Regions from separate parts of the Desulfoluna sp. CLI2B genome, predicted to be linked through region 1. Evidence: riboswitches for the same ligand, from Rfam matches in the RefSeq annotation. Region 1 holds a riboswitch; each other region holds the start of a gene.

Region 1 (3,276 bases):
CTGGTGCAGGGGCCTGTCGGTGAGGCGCCCGGACTCTTTGTCCACGCTGTGGGTGTAGGTGTAGTTGGCGTAATACCCCAGCCATGGCATGAGCTGGCCGTCTGCTGATACTTCAAAGCCGTCGGTGGTGACCTCGTCCAGGTTTTCATATCGCATGACCCCATGGTTCATGGGGGAGGAGATGAGGTCTTCGGCCTTGGAGTAAAAGCCGGTTAAAGAGAGATTGAATTGCTTGGCCAGGCGAAGGTCCACGCCGAGGTCGTAGGACCAGATGGTCTCGGGCTTCAGGTTCGGGTTGGACTCAAAGGGCACCCCGGGCATCATCATCCAGGTAGGGGTATAGAGTTCGTTGAGGTTGGGAGCGCGGAAGGCTTTTCCCGCGGAGGTCCGGAAGCTGATGGTGTCGGTGGCACGGTAAAGAAGGCCGACCTTGGGGGAAAAGGCGTTGTCGGACTCGGAGTTGGCATCGTAGCGCATGCCGAGGGTCAGGGTGAAGGCCTGGAACAAGTCGCTTTCGCTCTGAAGGTAGATGGCCTGGTTGGAGATGGACTCATCCATCTTGGTGCCGACGAGGGCGCCGTCTTCTTTTTTGTTTTCCCATTCCCCGCTGAGGAAGTTGGAGTCCACCCCGGCGGTGAGGTAGTGATTGTCCCCTGCGGCCATGCCAGTTTTGATCTGGATGCCCGTGTCGCGGCCCCAGTACTCACGGGTTCCGTAGTCGAAAGAGTAGGAAGAGGCGCCGCCGCCCATTCCTCCCATGCCTCCGCCGCCACCTGAGGAGCCGGCCTTTTTGGAGATGAGCTCAGAAATGGCATCGGATTTGTCATAGTTGGTGTACACCCGAAAGTCCAGGTCCACCCGGTCCGCCAGCAGGGTGCTGGCATTGGCATTAAGGAAATAAAAAGTCCGTTCGGTCTCTTTTTCCCGTTGTGTGGGTTGGTAATGGGTGTACCCGTTTTCCGATTCGGTCAAGGCCAGGTTACCGCTGAAGGAAAGGCGGGTCTCGTCGGAAAGGTCGTAACAGAACTTGCCGAAGAATCGCTGGTCGTCGTAGGCGGAGTGGTCGCTGATGTCGGTGAATTTTCGGTCAAATGTGTCGGTGGTGTTGTTGTAGGAGTAACTGACCTGCTGGTCCCGCTGGTAGAGGTTGTCGACCTGGCGGTGGCTGGTGTTGAGGGTGTAGGCCAGCTTGCCCTTGCGGCCCGATGCCTCGACACCGGCTTCTCGGAGGCCGAAATTTCCCGCCTTGACCCGGGGGGTGACCTCCAGCCCTTCGGTTTGCTTCTCTTTGGTGATCACGTTAATGACCCCACCCATGGCGTTGCTGCCGTACAGAGAAGAGAAGGCACCTTTGACCACCTCCACTCGTTCGATAGCACCGGTCTGGATCTGGTTGGGGTAGATAAAGCCCGTGAGGGCCGAGTTTGTGGGGACACCATCCACCATGAGGAGGACGCGTTTGCCGCTGCCGACGCCCCGGATGTTGATGGCCATGGGGGAGGTGATACCGAAGTCCGAGGGACGCCTGATATCTACACCGGGAAGGCGCCTTAAAATGTCATCCACGTTGTTTGCCGGTGCTGTTTTGATCTCTTCCCTTGAGACAATTTCCACATCGGCGGTGACTTCATCCGGGGATTTTGCATTTCGTGTGGCAGTTACCACCACTTCATGAAGGTTGGAAGTGGCTGTGTCGTCTGCAAAACTTCCCGCAGGAAGAAGCAGGGCGGCAGCCAGGAGAGGGGCTAGAAAAGTACGCTTCATCTTTTCTCCATTGGCCGGTGTTGCCTGGAAAAAAGGGGGCGTGGCATCGTGGGCTGCTTCAGAACAGTTGCCCTACACACCACGTCGACCTGTTTCAGGCAACAGCCGTCGCGTTGTGCCGGGATAAAAAAATCCCGGATCATCATGAATAAAAATGATCTGGGATTCCCTGATTTCTTCCGCAGATTTCCGGCGCACCTTTCCCTTGTCCACGGAGAAAGGCACCATATGACATTCAGGCAGGTATTCTGACTCTCGGGTCATCCTGAGTCTAACCCGCGTCTTCCCGGCATGAAACATGCCAGTGACATCCTTGCAGCGTTCGTCTCCGATCACAGCGGCGGGCCCGTCCCTGATTCTCACAGGGTTCCCTTTTGGCCTTTTTACAGGCACCTGAATGGTGTACTTTTTGTTTGCGAGTTCCATAAAATAGCTGACATAAGATAAATGTCAACCATGATTTTTCATTTATGAGAGAATTTTTAAAGAATTATCCCCACCGAAGCATTTTGCTTAACATATATCTTCACAACGATAGATATAAATGAACAGTTAGAGCGACTCAGTCCGTTGTCAGCACGGGGCAGGCCTCTTTTTTTTCTTTTCGGGCGTCCAGAGTGGTCCACACCGTTGCCAGGAAGGACCCTGACAGGTTGTGCCAGAGGCTGAAGATGGCGCCGGGAAGGGCCGATGCCGCGGTGAAGTACTTGATTGAGAGGGCCACGGCAAGGCCGGAGTTCTGCATACCCGCTTCGATGGCGATGGTTCTGCATGTTTTTTCATCGAGCCCCAGGAGCTTGGGAAGGCCGTAGCCCGCTGCCAGGCCGCATCCGTTGTGGAGGATGATGGCCAGGGTCAGGGGAAGGGCCAGGGTGGAGAGCCTGGGCTGGTTGAGGCCGATGATGATGCCGATGAGCCCCACGATGGTCACCACCGAGATGAGGGGAAAGACCGGCTGGATTTTTTCCAGGTGCTCCTGAAAGAGGGTGTTGACGAGGATGCCTGCGGCCACGGGAACCACGACGATTTTGAGGATGCTCAGGAACATGGGGAGCATGGCCACGGGCACGGTGGCTCCCACATAGAGCTGGGTGAGCAGGGGCGTGAGTAAGACCGCCAGAAAGGTGGAGGCTGCGGTCATGACGATGGAAAGGGCCACGTCTCCACCGGCCAGGAAGGCCACCACATTGGAGGCCGTGCCCCCGGAGACGCTTCCCACCAGGACCATGCCCACCATGAGCTCGGGGGACAGGCCCAGGGCTCTGGAGATGAGAAAGGCGGCCAAAGGCATGATGAGGTACTGGATGGAGATGCCCAGAAGGATCACGTGGGGGCGCTTGAGGGGCTCTTTGAAGTCCCTGGCGCGCAGGGTGGCACCCATGCCGAACATCACCACCATGAGCAGGGGAACAATGAGGGGCTTGAGTTGGGCAAAGTGCTGGGGAAACCGGGCTGCCACCACACAGATGAGAACGGCCCAGACCACAAAGAGTCGGTTAAATCGTTCGATCC
Region 2 (3,276 bases), 2.7 Mb from region 1:
GATGGAAAAAATCGAGACCAGGGAAGAGACCACAAAACTCTCCTCATCCGGGGTGATGTGGTATGCGGCGATTTTTCTCTTGGGCTTTATCGGGTTGTTTGCCTGGGGCATGACCAAAGCCAATGCATAACCCGGATATTTCCTGGAAACCATGCAACCGCAAACCGCCTCCAACACGAAGCCACCCTGTTTATAGGCCACGGCACCGATCACCCGGCCTGGACGCGATGCTGAAAAGCACCTACGGCCCCAGTGCCTTTACTGGGGTGGTGGAGGGCTTTCCCGAGGCTGAGGATATCGTAAGTACGGTTAAAGCAGCCGGTTTTACACGGGTGAAGATCGTTCCGCTGATGCTGGTGGCCGGGGTGCATTACCTGGAAGACCTGGCTGGCGACGATGAAGACTCCTGGAAAAACCTCTTTGCAACAGAAGGCATTGAAACCACCTTCATTGATCGGGGTATCGGGTACATGCCGGAGATTGTGCGGCTCTTTGTCCGGCACCTGGAAGAGGCTATGGACATGGTCCTTGAAGCGGAAACGGTGTGAGGCCTTTCTATTGACGTGGTGAGTCAAGCCGCAGGATCTGTTTTTTTATTGTTATGCATTTTTATTTTTACTGTAACATAAAACCGTTACACTCTTAACTGCAGGCATGAGCAAAAGGAAAAAACGGCGCCCCTTGTTCACGCACAGAGGGGGTGACAAAAAAGATAAGAAAGTGTTTGACACACGTCGAATATCTTGTGTAGATAAACATACAAATTGATCTCTGGTGCACGCTTCTTTTTTAACAAAAGAGATGCTGCTTAAAAGGGAACCCCGTGAGAATCGGGGACGGGCCCGCCGCTGTAACCGGGGACGAACTTCGTATATACGCCACTGCTCATGATCTGAGCGGGAAGGCGCGAGGGTTCGGACGATCCGGAAGTCAGAAGACCTGCCAGGGTGAATTCACCTGCTTATGCTTTTTGTAAAGTACAATCAGGTGAGGGGTTTCGTTCTCGCGGTAGGAACTGGAGACCTGATCAGACGACATGGGAAAAACGGCCCCATGCCCCCTTTTTATTGTAGGCTTCATGGGGCTTTTTTTGTTTGGGCGAAACGCCCGAGGTGTCTCTCTTCTCTCCTTATACCCAGCCCCCTTGAATGGAAGCCCCCCGCAACTCGAAACAGCAGTGGTTCAGGTGGTCGTTCTGCATGGAGGATCGCCGCCTCCGGTGCAAAAGAAGTCTGATGCTTGTGGAAGGAAAAGTAATGAGAAAAAGTCTGATGATCGGTGCTGTCGCCGCCTGGGTGGCGGCCAGCTCCCCGGCCTGGGCAACCGACGCTGCCCTGGATGAATATGTGGTGACCGCGTCGCGAGCCAAAGAGAGCATTACGGAAGTGGCGGCGGCTGTGACGGTGATTGACTCGGAAACAATCGAGAACTCCTCGGCAAGAAACTTGGGAGAGCTGCTTGTGGAAAAGGGCGGCGTTCAAATACGCGAGTATCCCGGAGCTCTGACGACTGTGAAGATCCGTGGGTTCAGCACAGACACCCATGGAAACGACCTGATGGGTAATGTGCTTATCCTCATTGATGGTCGCCGTGCAGGGACCGGCAACGCAGCCAAACTGATCACAAAAAATGTTGAACGAGTGGAAATTATCAAGGGGCCTGCAGCCGTTCAGTACGGTTCGGCGGCCATGGGTGGCGTTGTAAACGTTATTACCAAAAAAGGGACCGGGAAGCCCACCGTTTCAGCTTACGCAAAGACCGGATCTTATGACTACAACGAATTTGGAACTGACGTGTCGGGAACCGCTGGCAAAATCGATTTCTCTGCGTCTGTATCCCATTCCGAAGAAGGCGATTACGAAACAGGCAGCGGCAAGGAATACTTGAACACGGGTAATGATGGAATCCTTCGTGCCAGCCTGAACACAGGGTATGAGTTTTCTCCCGGACACCGCATCGGATTGACGTATACGCTCTTTGATGGCGACGACATCGGCAACCCCGGCAGTATCGACGCCAACGACCTGGACAACACAAAAGATTCGGAAAACAGCTCCTACGACGTTACTTATGACGGGAAAAACAGCACATCGTCACTGGCATGGATGCTTCGATACTTCGGCGGAACGGACAAAGACACGTGGAATGACCCTTCAGATAGCAATGCCTCGGGGTGGGATGACGGCATTCCCAGTGTGCATGAAACAGACAGCAAGGGCGCTCAGGCCCAAGTTTCATACGATGGTCAGCGATTCGGGCTTACCACCGGCGTGGATTGGGTGGATTATGATGTGACCAACGAGCCCAGTGCACCGAATAACACAGCATTTGACAACACAGCCGGATTTGCCCTGGGAAAGGTTAAACTTCTTGACCAGAAATTAATTCTCATCGGTGGGGCTCGGTATGATCACTACTCCGTAGATATTTCCGGAGATCAAGGCAGCGATAAATCCGATGATGACCTGAACCCAAGCCTGGGCGTTGTCTACAACCTCTCCAAGCAGGTCAAGCTCAGGGCATCCGTTGCCGACGCCTTTCGCATGCCCTCTGCAGAACAGCTGGCCGCTGATTTTACGTCTTACGGGACTCATTATGTCGGCAACCCGGATTTGAACCCGGAGAAAAGCCGAACCTATGAAGCGGGAGTGGATATTACCCGTGGTAGCTTAAAAACAGGCCTCACCGTTTTTACCACCGAATATGATGATAAAATCGTGACTGACAAGCAGCATGGATTTACTACCTACAAAAACCTGGATGAAGCAACCATCAGTGGCGTTGAAGGCGAATTTTCCTACACATTCTCCGACATCTTCGGGGGCTGGGAACTCAGGCCCTACGCCACGCTGACACATCTTTTCAAATACGAGGATGCAGAGACCGACAAAGACCTCAAGTATACATCGGATCTCGATATTTCAGCAGGCATCGCTCTGACCGATCTGGATGGGTTCTCTTCGGATCTCAGCGTCTCATACCTGAGCAGCCAGGATGTGGTTAAATACAACCCAGACTGGTCAACATCCGATGTGACGCTTCCTTCGGTCACCGTGACCAATTTCACCATCACCAAACGCGTGCTGACCACGGACAAACTAGGGAGCCTGTCCCTCCGCGGTGAAGTGAAAAACCTGTTTGATGAAGATGCGGCCTATGTTCTGGGATACCCCATCCCGGGCCGCCGATTTTTTGCCGGGGTAACCTGGTCCTACTAATCCGGGTTGTCCCCACGACCCGGGCTGGGACCGGTTTCCCCGCTCACCAATTTTCGCC
Region 3 (3,276 bases), 2.2 Mb from region 1:
TCATCGGAAAGATCTATCCCCTGCTGGGAGCTCTGCTGCTCATCACCACTGTCGCCACCGTGGTGGCCCTGATGTTCGGTGGCTATGAGATTCTGCCCAACCTGGATGACCACCAGCGCCCATCCTGCGAACAAGCCCATCTGGCCCCTGCTGTTCTCTCATTCCCTTCCTGCGGTGCCATCAGCGGCTTCCACTCCACCCAGTCTCCCTTGATGGCCCGCTGCGTCAAAAACGAAAAGGACGGCCGCGCTGTTTTTTACGGCGCCATGATCCTGGAAGGGATCATCGCCCTGATCTGGGCCACCGTGGGACTCTCTTTCTACAAGTCTCCGGAAGCCCTGAACGCCGTAATTGCTGCTGGAACTCCTTCAGCTGTTGTCTCTGAAGTCTCCAACGTTCTTCTGGGGCCCGTGGGCGGCTTCCTGGCGGTTATCGGGGTTATCGTTCTGCCCATCACCAGCGGGGACACCGCTTTCCGAAGCACCCGCCTGATCCTGGCCGAGTCCTTTAAGGTGAGCCAGTCCCAGACCGCCAAGCGGCTCATGATCGCCGTGCCCCTGTTTGCTCTGGGCTTTGTCATCTCCACCCAGAACTTCGGGATCATCTGGCGCTACTTCGGGTTCTCCAACCAGGCCCTGGCCACTCTGGTTCTCTGGTCCGCCGCTGTCTTCCTTGCCAAGGAGATGAAGAACTACTGGATCGCCTGCCTGCCGGCGACCTTTATGACCTCTGTGGTGGTCACCTTTATCCTTCAGGCCAAGATCGGCTTCGGGCTTTCCATCGGAACCTCCACCGTCATCGGCGTGGGTACCGCCGTGGTACTGCTCTGCCTCTTCCTCTTCAAGTTCTCCGGCGTACGGGCAGCGAAACGTGCCGACGGACTTGCTGAATAAGCACTGCCCGTGAAGGAATTTCCCATCATGTTCCCTGTCCGGTGCCATTGTTCGGAATTTTAACGGGATGGCCGTCGGGCAGGGAATGGGGCGTGGGCCTTAGATTGGCTTGACAACCGGAAAAGTGTGGCTTAGGATCACATCCTATGCTTGGTGCAGCTAATGCTTAATAGGGAACTCCGTGAGAATCGGAGACGGGCCCGCCGCTGTAACCGGGGACGTCCTTTGCAACAACGCCACTTTCTTGATGCGTCCGAAGTAATCGGGTCGAACAATGAGGGGAAGGCGCGAAGGTACGGATGATCCGGAAGTCAGAAGACCTGCCATGCGCTATATGATGTCCCGTTGTCTGATGTTATCGTCATATCTTCACCGTGGTGAAAGGGGCGGCCTGAAACAGGAAAAGCCGCCGGAACACGGGGATTGAATCATATAGAAGTGGCGCACTGCCGTGGTAAAGGGTGCGCCCGACTTTGAGGATTGAATACGGAATCCCCATGCTTGCATACGATTGCAGGCATGGGGATTTTTTTGTTTGGAAGACCCGAAAATCTGTCCCCGTCACGGCGGCCGATTTTCGGGTGAGTACGTGACCGGGTCCCCGCAAGGGGTCTTGCATACACGCAGGAAGGGAATCCCGTGAAAATCGGGAACGGTCCCGCCGCTGTAACCGGGAACCGTACGGCACGGATAAGGGGTATATGCCTCTCATCCATAAGCCACTGCCCGCTGCTGGCTCTCCTTTTCAGGCCGGCGGCAACCAGGGCGGGAAGGTGCGCCGTTCGGAACGCCCGGGAGTCAGAAGACCTGCCCGGCATAAGACGTGATGTTTTGGGTGCGGCATGCCGCATCACAAGACCCCTGCGGAGAACAGGGGAACCGCGTGATGAAAAGGGCGAAGCAAACAGGGAACAGCCCTTTTTCGGAGATGGTCGGACCGGAGGGGCTGTGCAAGGAGTCAGCCGGGCTCCGGTCCTTTGTAAATGATCAGTTTATAAAGGAGCCGATGATGAAAAAAGGCATGATTCTTTGTGTGCAGGGGCAGCTACCCGAAGGCGTTGCCCCGGATGACCTGCTTAAGGGCGGCCATCTGTCCTTTGACGTGGACAAGGTGGCCGTGGTCTCTCCCCTGGACGGAGAAGGAGACATCCATTGGGCATGGTGGCGCATGATATCCAAGGGGTTTACCTCGATTCAGTGCCGTATGGCCGGGTATGAAAAGGGGCGTATTGCTTTAAAGGGAGGCAGCGTTCCCATCTGGTCCATCGGTTGAATGCCTGGGTATCATATTTAATAAATACACCTGTTACGTACGGAGATTTAAAAACGATGAAAAAGACGACCCTTCTGCTTTTGATTGTATCACTGCTGTCCTTTCTGGGTGTAAATCCCGCCACGGCAGCCACCAAAAAAGAGGCGGTGGACGCCGTGGTTATTGCAAGCTTCGGCACCAGCTACCCCGAAGCCCTTCAGGCCATCCTCACCATCGACAAAGAGATGAGAAAAGAGTTCCCCAAGGCAGAGATCAAGCACGCCTTTACCTCCAACATCATCCGGGGCATCTGGCACGACCGCGCCGATGACGCCGCCTGGAAAAAAGCCAACCCCAACGTTCCCGAGTGGCTGTATGACGTCAAAGGCCCCCTGGCCACCTTCGGTGCCCTTCAGGAAGAGGGCAAAAAGCGCGTGGTGGTACAGACCACCCACGTCTACGCCGGGGAAGAGTACCTTGATCTCAAGGCCTATGTGGACGCCATTGCAGGCATCGATACCCTTCGCGCCAAGTGGAAGCCCTTCTCCTACATGACCATCGACCGATCCGCCTCGGCAAAGCCGGGTTGCACCCCGAGTACCGCAATGACATTGAAGCCGCCGCCAAGACCATGGCCGCGGATGTGCAAAAGGCCAAAAAGATGGGCGCTGTGCTGGTCTACATGGGCCACGGCAACGAGGTGTTTCCCACCAGCGCGTACATTGAATTCCAGAAGACCATGAATGCCATGTACCCTGAGGTCACCACCCTGGTGGGGACCGTGGAGGGCTACCCCGGCCTCGATGACGTCACCACCGCCCTGAAGCACATCAAGGCCAAGAAGGTCTTCATGAAGCCCTTTATGGTGGTTGCCGGTGACCATGCCAGAAACGACATGGCCGGCGACGAAGACGACGCATGGAAGACCGTTATGGAGAAGATGCGTATCAAGGTGACCTGCGAACTCAAAGGCCTGGGCGAGAACCCCGAGTGGGCCAAGCTCTACGCAAAGCATGCCGTGGACGCGGTAACGGTTCACACCGGCAAGTAGTTTTCTATGGTTTGGTGGCCTCCGGCGGCCCTGCCGGGGGCTAAACTTTTAATCCGCCTTCGCCCAAGGGCTACGGCGCG

What was found. A riboswitch is a leader RNA that binds a small molecule or an ion and turns the genes downstream of it on or off. The one in region 1 is predicted to bind cobalamin.
Region 2: another riboswitch for cobalamin. It lies ahead of ACOYW2_RS10550 (TonB-dependent receptor plug domain-containing protein); the one in region 1 lies ahead of ACOYW2_RS22905 (TonB-dependent receptor plug domain-containing protein).
Region 3: another riboswitch for cobalamin. It lies ahead of ACOYW2_RS03370 (hypothetical protein); the one in region 1 lies ahead of ACOYW2_RS22905 (TonB-dependent receptor plug domain-containing protein).

What each region holds. Positions count from the first base shown of each region.
Region 1 covers NZ_CP186557.1:4,917,957-4,921,232, reverse strand. Annotated here, with positions in the region: gene ACOYW2_RS22905 (TonB-dependent receptor plug domain-containing protein) at 1-1,764, opposite strand, end outside; cobalamin riboswitch at 1,986-2,176, opposite strand; gene ACOYW2_RS22900 (bile acid:sodium symporter family protein) at 2,327-3,276, opposite strand, start outside.
Region 2 covers NZ_CP186557.1:2,199,324-2,202,599, forward strand. Annotated here, with positions in the region: gene ACOYW2_RS10540 (cobaltochelatase subunit CobN) at 1-130, shown strand, start outside; gene ACOYW2_RS10545 (sirohydrochlorin cobaltochelatase) at 228-548, shown strand; cobalamin riboswitch at 756-961, shown strand; gene ACOYW2_RS10550 (TonB-dependent receptor plug domain-containing protein) at 1,257-3,218, shown strand.
Region 3 covers NZ_CP186557.1:691,132-694,407, forward strand. Annotated here, with positions in the region: gene ACOYW2_RS03365 (carbon starvation CstA family protein) at 1-893, shown strand, start outside; cobalamin riboswitch at 1,028-1,235, shown strand; cobalamin riboswitch at 1,472-1,722, shown strand; gene ACOYW2_RS03370 (hypothetical protein) at 1,900-2,166, shown strand; partial or broken gene ACOYW2_RS03375 (sirohydrochlorin cobaltochelatase) at 2,223-2,591, shown strand; gene ACOYW2_RS03380 (sirohydrochlorin cobaltochelatase) at 2,678-3,196, shown strand.